Regions from separate parts of the Neobacillus pocheonensis genome, predicted to be linked through region 1. Evidence: a T-box and tRNA genes for the amino acid it is inferred to sense, from the RefSeq annotation. Region 1 holds a T-box; the other regions hold tRNA genes.
The links. The T-box of region 1 lies ahead of serS (serine--tRNA ligase). A T-box ahead of a tRNA ligase gene usually reads a tRNA of that ligase, here a tRNA-Ser.
Positions count from the first base shown of each region.

Region 2: it has a tRNA-Ser gene. The T-box ahead of serS (serine--tRNA ligase) is inferred to sense a tRNA for this amino acid. The anticodon was not compared.
Region 3: it has a tRNA-Ser gene. The T-box ahead of serS (serine--tRNA ligase) is inferred to sense a tRNA for this amino acid. The anticodon was not compared.

Region 1 is NZ_JBCNAD010000074.1:8,086-10,327, forward strand. Features, by position in the region: gene serS (serine--tRNA ligase) at 1-1,026, opposite strand, end outside; T-box leader at 1,078-1,305, opposite strand; gene pdxT (pyridoxal 5'-phosphate synthase glutaminase subunit PdxT) at 1,363-1,953, opposite strand; gene pdxS (pyridoxal 5'-phosphate synthase lyase subunit PdxS) at 1,957-2,242, opposite strand, start outside.
Region 2 is NZ_JBCNAD010000017.1:81,661-83,902, forward strand. Features, by position in the region: gene ABES02_RS08625 (hypothetical protein) at 1-244, opposite strand, end outside; gene ABES02_RS08630 (hypothetical protein) at 322-726, opposite strand; tRNA gene ABES02_RS08635 (tRNA-Asn) at 994-1,068, opposite strand; tRNA gene ABES02_RS08640 (tRNA-Phe) at 1,080-1,155, opposite strand; tRNA gene ABES02_RS08645 (tRNA-Asp) at 1,203-1,279, opposite strand; tRNA gene ABES02_RS08650 (tRNA-Met) at 1,283-1,356, opposite strand; tRNA gene ABES02_RS08655 (tRNA-Ser) at 1,381-1,473, opposite strand; tRNA gene ABES02_RS08660 (tRNA-Ala) at 1,481-1,553, opposite strand; tRNA gene ABES02_RS08665 (tRNA-Lys) at 1,577-1,649, opposite strand; tRNA gene ABES02_RS08670 (tRNA-Thr) at 1,718-1,793, opposite strand; tRNA gene ABES02_RS08675 (tRNA-Val) at 1,983-2,058, opposite strand; tRNA gene ABES02_RS08680 (tRNA-Glu) at 2,098-2,172, opposite strand; partial or broken rRNA gene rrf (5S ribosomal RNA) at 2,215-2,242, opposite strand, start outside.
Region 3 is NZ_JBCNAD010000006.1:98,844-101,085, forward strand. Features, by position in the region: gene ABES02_RS02700 (nuclease-related domain-containing protein) at 1-447, shown strand, start outside; tRNA gene ABES02_RS02705 (tRNA-Glu) at 1,004-1,075, opposite strand; tRNA gene ABES02_RS02710 (tRNA-Ser) at 1,088-1,178, opposite strand; tRNA gene ABES02_RS02715 (tRNA-Asn) at 1,182-1,256, opposite strand; tRNA gene ABES02_RS02720 (tRNA-Ile) at 1,292-1,368, opposite strand; tRNA gene ABES02_RS02725 (tRNA-Gly) at 1,377-1,450, opposite strand; tRNA gene ABES02_RS02730 (tRNA-His) at 1,459-1,534, opposite strand; tRNA gene ABES02_RS02735 (tRNA-Phe) at 1,566-1,641, opposite strand; tRNA gene ABES02_RS02740 (tRNA-Asp) at 1,655-1,731, opposite strand; tRNA gene ABES02_RS02745 (tRNA-Met) at 1,735-1,808, opposite strand; tRNA gene ABES02_RS02750 (tRNA-Ser) at 1,845-1,937, opposite strand; tRNA gene ABES02_RS02755 (tRNA-Ile) at 1,955-2,031, opposite strand; tRNA gene ABES02_RS02760 (tRNA-Met) at 2,059-2,135, opposite strand; tRNA gene ABES02_RS02765 (tRNA-Ala) at 2,158-2,233, opposite strand.

The DNA of each region.
Region 1 (2,242 bases):
TGGAATCCAAACCTCGATATCATACTTTTTCGCAGCGGTGAAGCCAAGGTCTCCCGTACACATGCTTAGAACACGGTATGGTAATTCTAAAAGCTGCAGTACTCTTTCTGCATCATTAGTAAGCTTTTCAAGCTCATTATAAGAATCCTCTGGCTTAACAAACTTAACAAGCTCTACTTTATTAAATTGATGCTGGCGAATTAACCCGCGTGTATCTCGCCCAGCTGAGCCTGCTTCAGAACGAAAACATGCGCTGTAAGCAGCAAAGCGGATTGGCAGCTCGTCGCCGCTTAAAATTTCGTCTCGGTGATAGTTGGTAACAGGGACTTCAGCAGTTGGAATGAGGAAATAATCTTCACTTTCAATTAAAAAAGCATCCTCTTCAAACTTCGGCAATTGCCCTGTGCCTGTCATGCTTGTGCGGTTTACCATGTATGGCGGCAAGATCTCCGTGTAACCATGCTCATCCACATGCAAATCAAGCATAAAGCTCATCAACGCACGCTCTAAACGCGCCCCAAGGCCTTTGTAAAAGACAAATCGGCTTCCTGTTACCTTTCCAGCCCGCTCAAAATCAAGAATGCCTAACTGGTCTGCAACGTCCCAATGCGGCTTTGCTTCAAACTCAAAGTCCCGAACGGTACCCCACTTTCTGATTTCAACATTATCGTCTTCTGTAGCGCCTACAGGCACACTTTCATGTGGTATATTCGGAATGCTTAGGAGCAACAAGTCTAATGTCTCTTCTACACCTCTTAGTTCCTCATCAAGTGTTTTAATGCGGTCACCGACCTCGCGCATTTCAAGAATCAGATGATCGGCATCCTGCTTCTCACGCTTTAATGCCGCTACCTGCTGTGAGACTTCATTCCGTCTGCTTTTTAATTTTTCAGCTTCAACAATCAGCTCGCGTCTTTTCAAATCAAGCTCTTCAAATCGGCCTAAATCGGTCAAATCCTCGCCGCGATGTTGCAGCTTTTCTTTTACCTCGGCAAAGTTGGCTCTTAATACTTTAATATCTAACATCCTTCTGCACCTCTTTTTTAAAAATAAAAAACAAAAAACTCCCGCCCCAAAAACAGGGACGAGAGTTACCCGCGTTACCACCCTGGTTGACAGCCGAAACTGTCCACCTCAAAAAAAACGTTAACGGTTTTCTACCGAAAGTACTTACTGGCTTTAAAAGAAAAGCGTTCCATACCTTGCTCGAGGAGGGATTCACAAGCTTCACTCACCGGTTTACACCAGCCACCGGCTCTCTTCAAGAATAAAATTCTTGTTACTAGTTCCTCTCATTGCTTTAAACTATATGAATTTTGTATAACTTAATTTACTACATATTTTATCCAAATGCAACCAGTTCTAAACTAATTCTTTTGCCTTAGCTTCCTTCACCATTTCAACGAAGTAAGCCGTAAGGTCATGATTGTCTGTCAGTTCGGGATGAAATGAACAGCCAAGGAATTGACCTTCCCGCGCGGCGACGATGCGGTCATTATGCTTGGACAAAATTTCAACATTTTCTCCCGCCTCGACGATGTGAGGCGCCCTGATAAATACCGCTGGGAAGCTCTCCGCAACATCTTTAATCGCGAGGTCAGCCTCGAAGCTGTCAACCTGACGGCCAAAAGAATTGCGTTCCACCTTAATGTCCATGACACCTACGTGCGGTTCACTGTAACCAACAATTTCTTTTGCTAAAAGAATCAGTCCGGCACATGTGCCAAACATTGGCTTGCCTGCACGGGCAAATTCCTTTAAAGCATCCATGAAATCATATTTATCAATGAGGCGGCGCATGGTTGTACTCTCTCCGCCAGGGAGGATAAGGCCATCAACTTCATTTAATTGCTCTTTGCGCTTGATGGCGACCGCTTCTACGCCACATGCTTCAATTGAGTTAATATGTTCGCGGACAGCTCCTTGTAAAGCGAGTACGCCAATCTTAATCATTGATTACCAGCCTCTTTCTTGCATACGTGCTTCAGGTGCTAATGATGAGATTTCAATACCTTTCATCGGAGTTCCAAGATCCTTAGAAAGTTCAGCAATCAATTTATAATCTTGATAGTGAGTGGTCGCTTCTACAATTGCTCTTGCAAATTTCGCTGGGTTTTCTGATTTGAAGATACCAGATCCAACGAATACACCGTCAGCGCCTAATTGCATCATTAGCGCTGCATCAGCAGGTGTTGCTACACCGCCGGCAGCAAAGTTAACCACTGGAAGGCGGCCAAGGCGC
Region 2 (2,242 bases), on a different contig from region 1:
ATTGATTTTCAGAAGAGGTAGTAGTCGAATTCTGATTTCTCTTACCCCTTTCAATTAACCTATCCAGTTTTTGAATGGCCCTTTCAAGTTCTAATTCTGTTAATTCACCTTTAGCATATAAACTGCACAACATTCCATATGCAATTGCTTTTGTATCAATATCTACATTGACAGTTAAATCTACATCGGAGTTACCGCTATTTCTAACCAAACTTTTTAAGCGATTCTCGTTTGATTTATCCATTTTCCACCCTCCTTAAAATCATAAAGGGGATACCAGATAATAGTATCCAGCATCCCTAGAACCGACTATCCATGATATTAGTATTTATGTTTATCTTTATTTTTTTCTTTGTCTTTGTCTTTATCTTTTTCTTTGTCTTTTTCTTTGTCTTTTTCTTTATCTTTTTGTTTTTGCTTTTGGTCCTGCTTTTGGTCCTGCTTTTGCTCCTGTTCCTGCTCTGAATCCGCATTTGATTTTGAACGTACTTTTGCACGAGATTCACTATCAACCTTAATGTCAATATAAACACTTGAATTGCCGCTATTAGAAATATTTGCTTTCGCAGAGTTCATATTTTTGTCTTTTAAAGAAACGTCTGTATCATTTTCTGCTTCGTTGTTGTTTTTGTTTTTATTCATATTTTCAACATCAACATCATTTCGTACTTCATTACTTTTTTTACTGCTTTTTTTACTAGAATCCTTTTCTTTTTTATTTCCCATCGATGATATCACTCCTTTCTCTATCAGATACTATTAATTTATTCAATTTACTTGTAAGTGTTCGAACAAGCATATACATAAATGCGGATTTTTTGTTAAAGTTTTAATGCTCATGGCCTATGATGAAGAAAGAGTCTACTACTAGAAGCATCTCTTTTGTTGTGACCGAGGATGTCAGGAAATAAATTCATAGATATGCAAAAAAGCCGATTTCCCTTTTCAGGAAATCGACTTTTGTATCATTATTAGCTATATCAAAAAATAAAATGGCTCCGCAGGTAGGACTCGAACCTACGACCGATCGGTTAACAGCCGATAGCTCTACCACTGAGCTACTGCGGAATAATCAGTAATGGTGGCTCAGGACGGAATCGAACCGCCGACACAAGGATTTTCAGTCCTTTGCTCTACCGACTGAGCTACTGAGCCACACTTAATCTATATATCAACAGTAGAGTTACCTACTGGGATAAAAGTGGCGGTCTGGACGGGACTCGAACCCGCGACCTCCTGCGTGACAGGCAGGCATTCTAACCAACTGAACTACCAGACCAAATTGCGGGGACAGGATTTGAACCTGCGACCTTCGGGTTATGAGCCCGACGAGCTACCGGACTGCTCCACCCCGCGACGATTTAAGTAATAGTATTATAATGGAGGAGGAAGAGGGATTCGAACCCCCGCGCGGTTTGACCCGCCTGTCGGTTTTCAAGACCGATCCCTTCAGCCAGACTTGGGTATTCCTCCATATAAGTGGAGCCTAGCGGGATCGAACCGCTGACCTCCTGCGTGCAAAGCAGGCGCTCTCCCAGCTGAGCTAAGGCCCCATGTTGATAGGATAAAACTTTGATGAGCCATGAAGGACTCGAACCTTCGACCCTCTGATTAAAAGTCAGATGCTCTACCGACTGAGCTAATGGCTCATACTTAGATGATTTCCTACAACTAAATTGTTGTAAGTCAGATGCTCAAAAAAAGCAAAAAGTATTAATGGTGCCGGCTAGAGGACTTGAACCCCCAACCTACTGATTACAAGTCAGTTGCTCTACCAATTGAGCTAAACCGGCGTAATGTTGAGTTAATATATATTTTGAACTCGCTGGATAGTTTTCGTCATCCTGACCTCAGAAAGCATATGCAAGCAGCAGCTCGGTCAGTATGCTGAAGACTATTCAAGGAGCCTATTCGTTCGTGCTCTACCAATTGAGCTAAACCGGCACATAATGAAAATTATTTTCGCTTTCGCGAAAAAATTCTGGTGGAGGATGACGGGATCGAACCGCCGACCCTCTGCTTGTAAGGCAGATGCTCTCCCAGCTGAGCTAATCCTCCAAATTAATGAACATTATTTTCGCTATCACGAAAAAACTTTGGTGACCCCTACGGGATTCGAACCCGTGTTACCGCCGTGAAAGGGCGGTGTCTTAACCGCTTGACCAAGGGGCCAAAATGTAAAATGTGCAAAATAATAGCCCCAATAGGGGCTTAGCCTGGCAACGTCCTACTCTCACAGGGG
Region 3 (2,242 bases), on a different contig from region 1:
TTTGAAGTAAAAAATTTTAATGGCGACTTTACCCTTGAAAATGGTATTTTTAAAAAAATTAAAGGAAAAGAATATCAAAATCCCGTAGATCAGGTGAATCGCGGCAAATCCTTTCTTCGGCCATTACTCAAAGACCTTGGATGCAATTTACCCATTGAAGCAAATGCTGTATTTATTAACCCCGAGTTTACCTTGTATCATGCTTCCCCAAACCTGCCATTTATCTTTCCATCACAATTAAATCTTTACATGAAAAAATTAAATATAAGACAGTCAAGTCTTAATCATCAGCATAAGCTGCTTGCTGAAAAACTAGTTTTTTTGCATCAGACAAAATCTCCATTTTCAATTCAGCCAGAATATGAATACAAAAATTTTCATAAAGGTTTTACCTGTGGGACTGCAGAACGTTTAACCTATCTATTTCATCAGATAAAAGGATTATAGTTTGTGGTGATTGCGGGTATGAAGAAAGGATTGAGAGTGCCATTTTACGTTCTGTAGAGGAAATAAAACTATTGTTTCCAGAAATAAAAATCACTACCAATATTGTTTATTATTGGTGTGGCAGCGTGGGAACTAAAAAGAGGATCAGCAGGGTTCTTTTAAGAAACTATGATGTAAAAAGATTGGGTCGATGGTCATGGTACGAATGAAATATTTTTCCGAGACAAAGATTCAATAGCCTTTATTGTGGACTCAGTACCTCTTTTGGTTTCACCGTGTCCTCTATAGCCTTCATCGTGGACTCGGTGTCTCTCTTTTGATTTCACCGTGTCCTCTATAGCCTTCATCGCGGACTCGGTGTCTCTCTTTTGGTTTCACCGTGTACTCAATTACCTTAATTACTGATTCAATATTTTTTCATAACAGGTCCTGTCTTTAAATAAACACTAAATAATTGAACTCTATATTTACTCTCATAATATTATTAATTAATTGAAGTATTTTAAGTCTTTAAGCACAAAAAAACTGATGACTTTATATCATCAGTTTTTTTGTATGACCCCTACGGGATTCGAACCCGTGTTACCGCCGTGAAAGGGCGGTGTCTTAACCGCTTGACCAAGGGGCCAAAAAAAATAAATGGCAGAGAAGAAGGGATTCGAACCCTCGCGCCGGTTACCCGACCTACTCCCTTAGCAGGGGAGCCCCTTGAGCCACTTGGGTACTTCTCTATATGGCTCCGCAGGTAGGACTCGAACCTACGACCGATCGGTTAACAGCCGATAGCTCTACCACTGAGCTACTGCGGAATATTGGTAAGTTATTTTGCTTTTGCAAAAAACTATGGTGGGCCTAAATGGACTCGAACCATCGACCTCACGCTTATCAGGCGTGCGCTCTAACCAGCTGAGCTATAGGCCCATTAATAATGGAGCGGGTGATGAGAATCGAACTCACAACATCAGCTTGGAAGGCTGAGGTTTTACCACTAAACTACACCCGCATATTACATGGGGCGACTGAAGGGAATCGAACCCTCGAATGTCGGAACCACAATCCGATGCGTTAACCACTTCGCCACAATCGCCATAATAAAAGTTATTTGAAATTAAAATAAATGGTGGCTCAGGACGGAATCGAACCGCCGACACAAGGATTTTCAGTCCTTTGCTCTACCGACTGAGCTACTGAGCCATTTCCATTTAAATGGCGGTCTGGACGGGACTCGAACCCGCGACCTCCTGCGTGACAGGCAGGCATTCTAACCAACTGAACTACCAGACCAAATTGCGGAGGCAGGATTTGAACCTGCGACCTTCGGGTTATGAGCCCGACGAGCTACCAGACTGCTCCACCCCGCGACGGTAAAAATTAATTATTTGCTTCAAAAGATAATATGGCGGAGGAAGAGGGATTCGAACCCCCGCGCGGTTTAACCCGCCTGTCGGTTTTCAAGACCGATCCCTTCAGCCGGACTTGGGTATTCCTCCATATTATATAAAGCTACTGGTGGACCTTGTAGGACTCGAACCTACGACCGGACGGTTATGAGCCGTCTGCTCTAACCAGCTGAGCTAAAGGTCCAAGTTAAAGTTCTAATGAAATTACATTTGGTAGCGGCGGAGGGGATCGAACCCCCGACCTTACGGGTATGAACCGTACGCTCTAGCCAGCTGAGCTACACCGCCATAAGTTAAATTAAGATTAAATTGGTGGAGCCTAGCGGGATCGAACCGCTGACCTCCTGCGTGCAAAGCAGGCGCTCTCCCAGCTGAGCTAAGGCCCCGAATTGATG